3 regions of the Niveispirillum sp. CC-CTL257 genome follow, and region 3 is predicted to be linked to each of the others. Evidence: predicted binding sites of a transcription regulator. Region 3 holds the regulator's gene; each other region holds the start of a gene.
What was found. The regulator PhoB, encoded in region 3, activates phosphate uptake and scavenging genes when phosphate is short. The targets are predictions, from matches to a motif close to TNTCATAAAACTGTCA.
Positions count from the first base shown of each region.

Region 1: a site for PhoB is predicted at 2,305-2,320, ahead of ABC729_RS23285 (bifunctional 2',3'-cyclic-nucleotide 2'-phosphodiesterase/3'-nucleotidase). Genes of this name have one in related genera too.
Region 2: a site for PhoB is predicted at 1,685-1,700, ahead of ABC729_RS19445 (CYTH and CHAD domain-containing protein). Genes of this name have one in related genera too.

Region 1 covers NZ_JCAJXE010000004.1:627,682-631,893, forward strand. Annotated here, with positions in the region: gene ABC729_RS23280 (TonB-dependent receptor) at 1-2,229, opposite strand, end outside; gene ABC729_RS23285 (bifunctional 2',3'-cyclic-nucleotide 2'-phosphodiesterase/3'-nucleotidase) at 2,511-4,212, shown strand, end outside.
Region 2 covers NZ_JCAJXE010000003.1:603,895-608,106, forward strand. Annotated here, with positions in the region: gene ABC729_RS19440 (ParA family protein) at 1-3, opposite strand, end outside; gene ABC729_RS19445 (CYTH and CHAD domain-containing protein) at 33-1,610, opposite strand; gene ABC729_RS19450 (phosphoglycerate kinase) at 1,832-3,028, shown strand; gene ABC729_RS19455 (hypothetical protein) at 3,174-3,473, shown strand; gene ABC729_RS19460 (aldehyde dehydrogenase (NADP(+))) at 3,477-4,212, opposite strand, start outside.
Region 3 covers NZ_JCAJXE010000001.1:237,185-241,396, forward strand. Annotated here, with positions in the region: gene pstB (phosphate ABC transporter ATP-binding protein PstB) at 1-453, shown strand, start outside; gene phoU (phosphate signaling complex protein PhoU) at 596-1,321, shown strand; gene phoB (phosphate regulon transcriptional regulator PhoB) at 1,365-2,072, shown strand; gene ABC729_RS01145 (pyridoxal-phosphate dependent enzyme) at 2,128-3,495, opposite strand; gene ABC729_RS01150 (elongation factor P hydroxylase) at 3,576-4,212, opposite strand, start outside.

The sequences.
Region 1 (4,212 bases), on a different contig from region 3:
ATCAACAGTCAGCGAGAACTGCCATTCCGACGGGATCTTGAAGCCCGGATCGATGGCGTTCACGTCACCCTGACCAGCCAGACCCGTGTGCCGCGACAGCAGCTCGGCCGGCAGATCGAAGCCGTTCACATTGTTCAGGACCGCCGCGCCCAGCGTGGTGGAGGTGGGCGTGCTGGGGCTCAGCGTAAAGGTGCCGTTGGCGTTGCGGGTAACGGTCTGCGTCGTCGTCAGAACGCCGGTGTTGGAGAAGCTGTTCGACACCCAGACGTTCGGGGTGCCGCCGCCAAACACGCCAGCACCGCCCGACAGGGTCGTGTCCTCGTTGACTTCATACTTGAAGCCTACGCGGGGCGACCACAGGTCCAGACCGTCCAGGGTCTGGGTATTGTCGAAGCCGTAGCGGGTTGCGAACACCTGATTGCGGGCGGGCTTGTCCTTGGACGTCCACCAGTCGTAACGCAGGCCGTAAGTCAGCTCCAGGTCGGAGGTGACGTCCCAACGATCTTCCAGATAGGCCGAGTTGGTGTTGTAACCGAACCGGGCGGCCGCATTGTTGGCGTCGTTGGTCGTGGAGTTGATGTAGGTCAGGCTCTGGGCGCGGCGCGCCTCAAAGTCGGCAATGCTGTTGAAGGCATAGCGACCCTGGCTGGTCTGGACGAACAGGTTGAAGATGTCCAGTTCTTCACGTTCGTAACCGAAGGTGAAGGTGTGGTCACCCAGCAGATATTCACCCTTGGCCTTGTAGGTGTTCAGATCGTTGGTCAGCGCATTGGCGTGACGGAATTCGTCCGGACCCACGAAGATGGTGGCACCAGCAGCGGTGCGGACATCCATCTGTGCGAAGTCGGTGCCGCGCAGCGACTTTTGACCCGTGGTCACTTCCTTGCGACCGAACTTCAATTCGGTCGAGAACTCGTCAGTCCAGTCGGAGTAAATCTGACCGGTATACTGCTTCATATCGACCGAACGGTCATACAGGTGACCCAGGGTCGCGATGGTGCGGCTGGACACGCTGTTGCCGGTGTCGGAGGTCTGGTTGCCCTTCGTGCGCTGGAAGGACAGGGTGGCGCGGTGACCTTCGGTGATGTTCCAGTCCACGCGGGCCAGGATCTTTTCATCCTTCTCCGGCAGATTGGCACCCAGGGCACCCGCGTCGTAATTATAGACGCGCTTGGCGATGTCGATGACCTGATTGTATTCGGCCTGCGTCACGCCGGGAATCTTGACGGCAGCGGAGCTGTCGGACGGACCGGTTTCCTGCGGCGTTTCGGCGTCCAGCTTTTCATAGGAGCCGAAGAAGAACAGCTTGTCCTGGATGATCGGACCACCCAGCGTGCCGCCGTAGGTCTTTTCCTTGAAGCTGAAGGTGTAATTGTTGTTCTTGCTCTTATCGCCGGTCAGGTCGCCATCGGTGTAGTAGTAGAAGGCGGAACCGTGGAAGTCATTGGTGCCGGACTTGGTGACGATGTTCACCAGACCGCCCTGGAAGCCGGTATATTCCACGTCGAACGGGTTGGTCACGACGGCCAGCTGCTCGATCGCGTCCAGCGAGATCGGCGAACGCTGAGTCGGGTAGCCGTTATTGTTCAGACCGAAATCGTCGTTCTGACGCACGCCGTCAACCGACAGCTGGTTGAAACGGTTGTTGGCACCGCCGATGGAGATGGCGTCCAGGTTGGTGGCGTCCAGCGAAACGCGCGGGTCCAGCTTCAGCGTGGACTTCATGTCGCGGTTCACGGTCGGCGAGTTCTTGATCTGCTCTTCACCGAAGGAACGGCCGGTGCCGGACACGGCTGCGACCAGGCGATCGCCGGTCACAACGATTTCCTGCATCACGTCGCCCTGCTGCAGGGCCAGATCCAGCGTGAAGGCCTTACCCAGGCTGATGAACAGGCCTTCGATCACCTGCGGCGGGTTGCCGGGCGAGGCGATGCGCACATTGTACGGGCCACCGACGCGCAGACCAGCGGCGCTGTAGCGGCCTTCTGCGTTGGTCGTTGCGGTGGAGCGGGTGCCCGACGGGGCATGCACGATTTCAACCGTGGCGCCGGCAGCCGGCGAGCCATCGGCATTGGTGATGAAACCCACCATGGAAGAGGTGGTTTCCTGCGCGATGGCCGGGATGGCCCAGGAAGAGGCAACGGCCAGCGCCAGGGCGCCCGTGCCGATATTCAAAGCAGACAGGTGACGGCGCAGGATCGACGCCGCCTTCTTATTCTCGATGGTCATACGAAAGCCCCCAATAAGCCGGACCGGATCGCGCGGACAACACCAGATGCCCGTGACGCTTAGGTAACGAATAAATTACAGTTCCATGACAAGCACCTCTGCAGCTATGCCTGCAGGGGCTTAAACGGCTATATCTCAACCAGCGTATCATTACCGCCACAGTTTTGCGGCGCAGCATGACGGTTCAGGGGGGCGAGACCCGCGCTTCCTGCATTTCAAGGCCGTGTTTGTTGCGATGCACCTGCTGCCGGGCGGTCACAGACCCCGATGGAGCGCATCCCGTGATTCGTAACCTCCCCTTTCGCACCCTGATAACGGGCGCTTTTTTTCTGACCATGGCCGCCAGCGCCGCCGCACAGGAGAAGGTCGAACTGCAAGTCCTGTCGACGACGGACCTGCATATGTATTTGGAGGATTACGATTATTACGGTGACCATACGGATGCGGGCGTTGGCCTGGTGCGGGTCACCCCCCTGATCCGGGCGGCGCGGCAGGCCAACCCCAACACCATCCTGGTGGATAATGGCGATCTGATCCAGGGCACGCCCATGGGCGATTGGGTGGTGCGGGAGCGCGGTGTGGGCAAGGACAAGCCCATGCACCCCGCCATGGCGACCATGAACCTGCTGAAATATGACGCCGCCATCCTGGGCAACCATGAGTTCAATTACGGGCTGGAGGTCCTGCACAATATATATGGCGGCGCGCAGTTCCCGGTTCTGTCGGGCAATGTCTTCAAGGTGGACGGGGGCAAGAACGATCAGCTGATGTTCAAGCCCTATGCGATCCTGGACCGCACGGTCGTGGACGCCAAGGGGGCCAAGCATAAGATCAAGGTCGGCATTCTGGGCCTGTTGCCGCCGCAGATCATGATCTGGGACAAGGACAAGCTGGAAGGCCGCGTCACCACCCGCGACATGATCGACATGGCCAAGGTGCATGTGCCGGAGATGAAGAAGCAGGGTGCCGACGTGATCATCGCCGTCGCCCATTCCGGCCTGACTTTCCTGAACCGCGAGGGCGGGGAGGAGAATGCCGCCAATTACCTGACCGAGATCGACGGCGTAGACGCCGTGGTGTCGGGCCACAGCCACCGCGTTTTCCCCAGCAAGGAATATGAGGGCCTGCCCAAATCCGACCTGAAGCAGGGCACCGTCAATGGCAAGCCCGTGGTGATGGCCGGATATTATGGCAGCCATCTGGGCGTCATCACCTTCCAGTTGGAAACGGCGGGCAAGGGCTGGAAGCTGCTGGGCGGCAAGGGTGAAGTGCGCGCCATTCAGGAGCGCCAGGATGGCCGCACCGTGAATGTCGAACCCGACCCGGAGGTGGCGACGCTGCTGGAACCCAGCCATGAGGGCACGTTGGCCTATGTCCGCCGCGCGGTGGGCAAGACCACGGGCCGTATCCATTCCTATTTCAGCTTCCTGGGCGACAGTGCCGGCGTGGAACTGGTGGCGGAGGCGCAGCGCGCCTATGTGGCCCGCGCCCTGGCCGGCACCGACAATGGTAAGCTGCCCATCCTGTCGGCGGTGGCGCCGTTCAAGTCCGGTGGGCGTCCGGGGGCGAAATTCTATACCGACATCGCGGCGGGAGAGATCGCCATCCGCAATGTCGCCGACCTCTATCTCTATCCCAACCAGATTGCGGCGGTGAAGCTGACCGGTGCCCAGGTCAAGGATTGGCTGGAGATGGCGTCGCGCGCCCTGTCGGTCATCGATGTCAAAAGCAATGTCCAGCAGCCGCTGGTCAATGTGAAGGTCCCGTCCTATGTGTTCGACATTATTGACGGCGTTACCTACACGATTGATGTGACGCAGCCGGAACGGTTTGACCGCGACGGCAAGCTGGCCAATGACAAGGCCCACCGCATCAAGGATGTGATGTTCCAGGGCAAGCCCATCGACGAGAAGCAGGAATTCATCGTCGTCACCAATAATTACCGCGCTAATGGCGGCGGCTCCTATCCGGGGCTGGACGGCA
Region 2 (4,212 bases), on a different contig from region 3:
CATGTTATTTCCTCTGCAACGAAGGACGGGGATCAGCGATCCTCCGCCTCTCCTTCCGCATCCTGCCAGAACGGCTTGGCATCCGCGAACCGGTGCCAGTCCGCGACGATATGTTCTTCCAGATCATGCAGGCCGCGCGCGTGCCAGCCCGTGACCAGACCGGCCCCCAGCCGCCAGGCCGGCGGCAATGTCTCGCCGCCTGTCCGCTCCAATTCCGCCACCAGCTTGTCCACCGTGGCGACATCCTGCAAATGGCCCAGATGGTCCTGCAAGGTGGACAGTTCTTCCAGGAACCGGCGCAGGGCCTTGCCCTCATAGAGCGAACGGAAGAAATCCGCCGCATAGCGCAGCTTTTTCAAGGAGATACGCAGCTCATGCCGGGGTGCCGCGGCCAGCTTGGCAAAGCCCCGTCCCCGCTTGCGCGCCTGTTTATGCCGCTTGCCCAGCAAAGCACCCGCCATTTCCGTGACGGGGGACAGCAGCAAGGTCGATTGCTCGCTGACCGGCTGGTTGCGCCATTGCCGGCCATCGACCCAGGCTGCCAAATCCAGCAGCAGGGCGGTATGGGCCGGATCGGCCAGGGTGTTGCGGACCAGCGCGTAACCGCGTTCCCGTGCCGCCCGCGCCGCCATCTCCAGTTCTGCCAGACCCGCATGGCCCGGCAGGGCCGTGGCGACGGGGTGCAACAGGTCACCCAGGAACACATCCCATTCCCGCGCCGACCCCAGGGCGTCGGCCAGCGCCTTCACGCGAGGCCCCAGATCATCCAGTTGATCGGCCGGAATGAAGGGCCGGAATATCTGCAGGGCGGAGCGCAGGCGGCGCAAGGCCACGCGCATCTGATGCACCCCCTCCGGGTCCTGCCCCAGGCGCGTCACCGGCTCATTCGCCATCAGATGGCCCAGGCAGTGGCGAACGATGCCGGACAGCGCCTCTTCCACCGTCGCTTCCGGGTCCAGGGTCAGCTTTGACGCCTTCACACTGACCGGCGTGGCACCCGATGACAGGGCATAACCGCGCGCCGATTTTGTCTGCATCTCCAGCCGTACCGGCACATCGGCATGAATGGCGCGGGCCAGATCATACAGGGCGGCGGTGTCGGTGCCTTCCGACAGTTCCAGTTCCAGTTCATGCACGGGTAGGGCCAGACCGCCGGGGGCAACAATCTCCCCGTAATCCAGCGCCACCTCAATAGTGATGCCGGGGCGGGGCGACAGGTGGCGGATTTGTCGGCGGATACGGGTCTCGAACACCGGCACCAGATCGTCATTGCCCACACCGTCCAGACCATCCAGCACGCTGGCATCGGGCAGCAGCGACAGGTCGGGGCGCGGATGCGCCACCTCCACCTCCCACTCACCGCGCACCAGGGCACCGGCACCCGCCTGGGGTGCGGATTTCAGGGTCTGGATCAGCTTGCGGCCAACACGGCGGACGCGCAGCGACAGGCCATTGGCCAAAAACCGCCGGTCCTCGGTATCAAAGTAAATGCTGTCGAGCGACTTGACCTTCGGCTTGGCGATGGTGTCAGAGAGGCAGCCAAGCCCCCGCAGCCGGTCCATATCGGATGGCGCCACCGCCAGTTTCAGTTCAATCTCCAACCCGGACATGACGCACCACACACATGGCAAAACACGGCCGGCGGGCTGATTCGCCCCGGATTCCGGTCGTTTCAAACCGACGATGACAATTCCGTGAAACGCTGTCTATCGCAGCAGCCGATTTTTTTGCACATGTCCCCGCCTTGCCTGTGTGTTGAAAGGCCGCGCGCAATGGTGTTTCCTGCCGCCCGGTATTTCATGCCCAACGCATCCTGACGGGGACCTTCTACATGCGCTTCCAGACCCTCGACACCATCGATGTCACCGGTAAGACGGTGCTTGTCCGCGCCGACCTGAACGTGCCTGTCGCCGATGGGCAGGTGACCGACACGACCCGCATCGACCGTCTGATCCCCACGCTGAAGGAGATCGCGGCCAAGGGTGCCAAGGTTGTCGTCATGTCGCATTTCGGCCGCCCCAAGAATGGCCCCGACACGAAGAACAGCCTGCGTCAGGTGGTGCCTGCTGTAGAAAAGGCGCTGGGCGCCCCGGTCGCCTTTGCCGAGGATTGCGTGGGTGAGAAGGCGTCGTCCGCCATTGCCGCCCTACCCGCCGGCGGCGTGCTGATCCTGGAAAACACCCGCTTCCATGCGGGTGAGGAAAAGAACGATGCCGATCTGGCCAAGGGTCTGGCGGCCCTGGGCGATATCTATGTAAACGACGCCTTCTCGTCGGCCCACCGTGCGCACGCCTCCACCGAAGGCATCGCCCACCTGCTGCCCAGTGCGGCGGGCCGTCTGATGCAGGCGGAACTGGAAGCGCTGGGCAAGGCTCTGGCAGTACCTGAGCGTCCCGTCGCCGCCGTGGTTGGCGGAGCCAAGATTTCCACCAAGCTGGACCTGCTGCTGAACATGGTGTCGAAGGTCGATATCCTGGTGCTGGGCGGCGGCATGGCCAACACCTTCCTGTTCGCGCAGGGCGTGGCCGTCGGCTCCTCCCTGTGTGAGCGGGACATGGCCGATCAGGCCCGCGCCATCATGGAAAAGGCCGCCGCTGGTGGGTGCGAGATCGTGCTGCCCGTCGATGGCCTGATGTCGCGGGAGTTCAAGGCCAATGCCGATCACCGCGTCACCGCCGTCACCGATATCCGCGATGGCGAAATGATGCTGGATGCCGGCCCCGCCACGGTCGAACTGGTGGGCCGCAAGCTGGAAGGCGCCAAGACCCTGGTCTGGAACGGCCCGTTCGGCGCGTTTGAGCTGGTGCCGTTCGACAGCGCCACCAACGCCGTGGCCGCCATCGCCGCCAACCTGACGGCGCAGGGCAAGCTTCTGTCGGTGGCCGGCGGTGGTGATACCGTCGCTGCATTGGAACATGCCGGTGTCGCGTCCCGCTTCTCCTATGTCTCCACGGCGGGCGGTGCCTTCCTGGAATGGCTGGAAGGCAAGGAACTGCCGGGCGTCGCGGCGCTGGAAAAGCACGCCTGACTGCTTCGCTCTATTGGCAAACAAAAAGGGGGCCGGAAGGCCCCCTTTTTCATTCATGGCTTTTAGGGCTGCGGCCATGCGTCCGATTGGCTCCTGCGGTGTTGGTGACATGTTTGTGTCATCAACCCCAAACGGAGGGCCGATCATGCCGCCCCTGGTCCGTTTCATGCTGCGCCACGCCGCCATGGGCTTTGCCCTGGGGCTGGTTGTTGCCGCCATCATTGTCGCCACCGACGCGCTGCATCTGCGCAGTCTGGCCATGGCCACCCAGATGGGCTGGCTGGGCTTGGGCGTCTTCTGCTTTCTGACGGGACTGACCATCGGTTCCCTGCAAATCGGCTTTGCCGTGATGCTGCAAGGGACCGGCGATTATCGGGATGGTCCCGGCGGCGGGCACGGGGCCCGGCTGGTGCCGATCCCCGTGCGGGTCCACCGCCGGCGGTAGCCGTCAGGCCTTCTGCACGACCCCATCCACCCGGCGATTCAGGCCCAGCGGATTGTCACGCTTCAACGCCGCCGGCAGCAGGGCATCGGGGATGTCCTGATAGCAGACGGGGCGCAGGAAGCGGTCGATGGCCAGCGACCCGACCGAGGTGCTGCGCGGGTCGCTGGTGGCCGGGAACGGGCCGCCATGCACCATGGCGTGGCAGACCTCGACACCCGTGGGCCAGCCATTGGCCAGAATGCGACCCGCCCGACGCTCCAAGGTCGGCAGCAGGGTGGCGGCGACGCCATGGTCGCCCTCGTCCAGATGCACCGTGGCCGTCAACTGGCCCTCCAGATGCTCCAGCACATCCTTCAGCACGCCCAGGTCAGGGCAGCGGATGATGACAGAGGAAGAGCCGAACACTTCCGCCCCCAGCGCGTGGTCGGACAGGAAGTCGGCAGCGGTGACGGCGAACAGGGCACCCGCACCCTTGTTGCCTCCAACCTCGGCCACGCGCGCCACCGTCGTCACCTTCTCATGGCCGGCCAGGGCGGCCACACCGGTGCGGTAGGCCTGACAGATGCCGGGCGTCAGCATGGTGATGGGGGCGACATTCGCCAGGGCGGTGGACGCGGCGGCGATGAACCGCTCCAGGTCTGGCCCGTCCACGGCCAGGATCAGGCCGGGATTGGTGCAGAACTGCCCCGCACCCATGGTCAGCGAGCCGACGAAAGCCGTGCCCAACGCCTCCGCCCGC
Region 3 (4,212 bases):
GAGAATGTGACTTACGGACCGAAGCTGCATGGCCTTGCCACCCGCAAGGACGAGTTCGACGCCATCGTCGAAACCTCGCTGAAGCGCGCCGGCCTGTGGAACGAGGTCAAGGACCGCCTGCATGAGCCGGGCACCGGCCTGTCAGGTGGTCAGCAGCAGCGCCTGTGCATCGCGCGCGCCGTCGCCGTCAGCCCGGAAGTCATCTTGATGGACGAGCCCTGCTCGGCCCTGGACCCCATCGCCACCGCGCATATCGAAGAGCTGATCGACGAGCTGCGGGAGAGCTTCACCATCGCCATCGTCACCCACAACATGCAGCAGGCCGCCCGCGTTTCGCAACGCACGGCCTTCTTCCATCTGGGTGATCTGGTCGAGGTGGGTGACACCGAGGAAATCTTCACCAACCCGCGCGACGAGCGCACCCAGGGCTACATCACCGGCCGTTACGGTTGATGCGTCATGCTGTAGGTCAGGTCGAGGCGTAAGCTGCGCCCTGACAGGCAAGGATTGAAAGCTTTGCTGTCAGGGCTCGCTCGCGCTCGACCTGACCTACGGGTGATTGCCGACCTGCCCCACAGATCAAGGACCCATGTCCATGTCGCCGACCGAACATACCGTCAAGTCCTTTGAGGCGGAATTGCAGCGCCTGTCCAACCTGATCGCCCAGATGGGCGGCGTGGTGGAAGCGCAGGTGGAAGCGGCTGTGCAGGCCGTGGGCCGCCGCGATGTCGAGGGCGCCACCAAGGTTATGCAGGGCGATACCCGCCTGGACGAGTTCGAGCGCCAGATCGAGCATGACGCCATCCGCATGCTGGCGCTGCGCGCACCGGTCGGTGTGGATCTGCGCGAAGTGCTGGCGGCGCTGAAAATCTCCGCCGATCTGGAACGCACGGGCGATTATGCCGCCAATATCGCCAAGCGCTCCATCGCCCTGGCGCAGCTTCCCGTGATGCGCCCCGCCGGGACCATCCCGCGCATGGGACGTCTGGTGCAGGAAATGCTGAAGGACGTGCTGGATGCCTATATCGACCGCGATGTCGATAAGGCCGTGGCCGCCTGGCACCGGGATGAAGAGCTGGATGATCTCTACACCAGCCTGTTCCGCGAGGTCCTGACCTACATGATGGAAGATCCGCGCAACATCACGCCCTGCACGCATCTTCTGTTTATCGCCAAGAACCTGGAACGCGCCGGCGACCACGCGACGAACATCGCCGAGACGGTGCATTTCCTGGTCCGGGGCCAGCCGCTGACGGCGGAACGGCCCAAGAGCGACAAGTCCAGCTTCACCATCATTGAACCGGTGGACAGCGAGGGCTGAAACGGCCTCTCCCTGTCACCCCATCTAGCGCCAAGGGACCCCGATGAACGCCGCCTTGAAGCCGCTGATCCTGGTTGTTGAAGACGAGGCCGATCTCGTCACGCTGCTGTCCTACAATCTGGAACGCGAAGGGTTCCGGGTCATCACCGCCGGTGACGGGGAAGAAGCCCTGCTGCTGGCCGATGAGCGCAGCCCGCATCTGATCCTGCTGGACTGGATGCTGCCGCTGATGAGCGGGCTGGAGGTCTGCCGCCAGTTGCGCCGCAATCCCAAGACCCGCGAGACGCCCGTCATCATGCTGACGGCGCGCGGGGAAGAGGCGGACAAGGTCCGTGGACTGAACAGCGGGGCGGATGATTACCTGTCCAAGCCGTTCAGCCCCACCGAACTGGTGGCCCGCATCCGCGCTGTCCTGCGCCGCGCCTCGCCGGGTCTGGCCGAAGAATTGCTGCGCTTCTCCGACATCTCCATGGATTTGGCGGCCCACCGGGTGCGCCGGGGCGGTCGCGATATCCATCTAGGGCCGAAAGAATTCGCCCTGCTGCGCCATTTCATGCAGCATCCAGGGCGCGTTTTCTCCCGCGAGCAGCTGCTGGATATCGTCTGGGGCCACGATGTCTATGTCGAGCTGCGCACCGTTGACGTCCACATCCGCCGTCTGCGCAAGGCCCTGAACGAGACGGAAGAACAGGATGTGATCCGCACCGTCCGCTCGGCGGGCTATGCGTTGGATAACAAGACGACGATGTGATGTGAAAAGGGCCGCCTGATAGGGCGGCCCTTCTGGTATGGGAGCGACCCCGCTTTCACCCCAACTGCCGGCGCAGATGGTTCAGCACGTCGGTGCGGGTCAACAGGCCCAGGAACACGGGGCCATCCATGATGATGGCCACCATGTTGCGGTTGAACAGGGCGCGCAGGTCGGCCATGGTCGCGGTCACGGGCAGGGTTTCCAGCCGGTTGACCATGGCGGTATAGACCTTGTCGCGGAAGCGGGCCGGGTCCTTTTCGACATGCAGCAGCAGGTCGCTTTCATCCAGGATGCCGATTACCCGCTCGCCCTCCATGACGGGCAACTGTGACACGTCGGAGATGCGCATCCGCTTGTAGGCGGTCAGCAGCGTATCCTCCGGCCCCACGGTGACCACTTGGCCCTTGTCGAAACGGCGGGTCATCAGGTCGCGCAGGTCATTGTGGCGTTCACGCGGGGTGAAGCCGTGATCTTCCATCCAGGCGTCATTGAACATCTTCGACAGGTACTTGTTGCCCGTGTCGCAGACGAAGGTGATGACCTTCTTGGGCGTCGTCTGTGCCCGGCAATATTTCAGCGCCGCCGCGAACAGCGTGCCCGATGAGGACCCGGCCAGGATGCCCTCCAGCCGCAGCAGATCGCGTGCGGCAGTCAGGCTTTCGGTGTCGCTGACATAATAGGCGGCCTTGGCGTACTGGAGGTCGCAGATGGGGGGTACGAAATCCTCGCCCACGCCTTCAACGACCCAGGAACCCGGCTCGTCATGCGTGCCCTTGTTCACAAGGTCAGCGATGATGGAGCCAACCGGGTCGGCGATGACCATGGCGGTCTTGGGGCTGGCCTTCGCGAAGAAGGCACCCAGGCCCGTGAAGGTGCCGCCAGAGCCGATGCCGGCCACCACCGCGTCGATATCGCCATCCATCTGGCGCAGCATTTCCGGGCCGGTCCATTCCTCGTGCGCGCGGGGATTGGCCGGATTGGCGAACTGGTTCACATAGAAGCTGCCGGGGATTTCATTCGACAGGCGCTCGGCAATATCCTGGTAATAGGCGGGGTGACCCTTGCCCACATCCGACCGCGTGATGTGGATTTGAGCGCCCAGGGCACGCAGATTGTTGATCTTCTCGGTGGCCATCTTGTCCGGGATGACCAGGATCAGGCGGTAACCCTTGGCGGCGCAGACCAGGGCCAGACCCAGGCCGGTATTGCCGGCCGTCGCCTCGATAACGGTACCGCCGGGGGCCAGCTTGCCCTCTGCCTCCGCCGCCTCGATCATCTTCAGCGCGATACGGTCCTTGATGGAGCCGCCGGGATTCTGGTTTTCCAGCTTCAGATACAGCTCGCACGGACCGGTATCGAAACGGGTGACGCGGACGATCGGGGTGTTGCCGATCATGGACAGGATGGCGGGTGCGCCGGACATGTTTCCCCCTGGGGCAAATGGTTTTGCCTTCAGGGAACCGCATCCTCAAACCACCCGCAAGGGGGTGTGAAATAACGAAATCAAGCTGCGGCGCGGGCGCGATCCACGCACGATTCCGGCGGAATTGGCCGCCCATCCGCACTGATCAATCCCGCCTGGAAAAGGGCTTCGACATTGTCGGCCAGATTCTCGGCACAGGATGGCCGTTCCCAACCCTCCAGCCAGTTCTGTTCCAGGAAGGCAAGGATGGCGGGCTGGCTCAGTTCCACCTCCCACAGGATGCCCAGGAGCGATGCCAGGGCCTCCTCCCGGATCTGCTCTTCCTTGCCCACCGCGATGGCGCTATTCGCCTCCTCCACGCGGCCGGATTCGGGACCGGCCCCCAGACCGAAATCGATCAGGGACCGGCGCGCGGGCGGGGCGACCAGCCAGTGCGCCACCTCATGGATCAGGACGTAGGCTTCTGACCGGGTGCGGATGGCTTGGCCGTCATAGGAGAAGGCGGCCTGCGGCTCCTCATCGATCACGCCGATCCCGAAGGCGCGGGCCAGATCGACGGCGGCATCCCGATGTGACGGCGTGTCCACGCCCAGCGCGATCAGGTCGCGGGTGGCCGCGATGCGCGCCAGCACCTTGGCCGTCCGGCTTTCGGGGGCCAAGTGGCTGGCGACGGTGGCCAGGGCGTCCGGCAGGACGTGATCGGGGATGGTGGTGAGC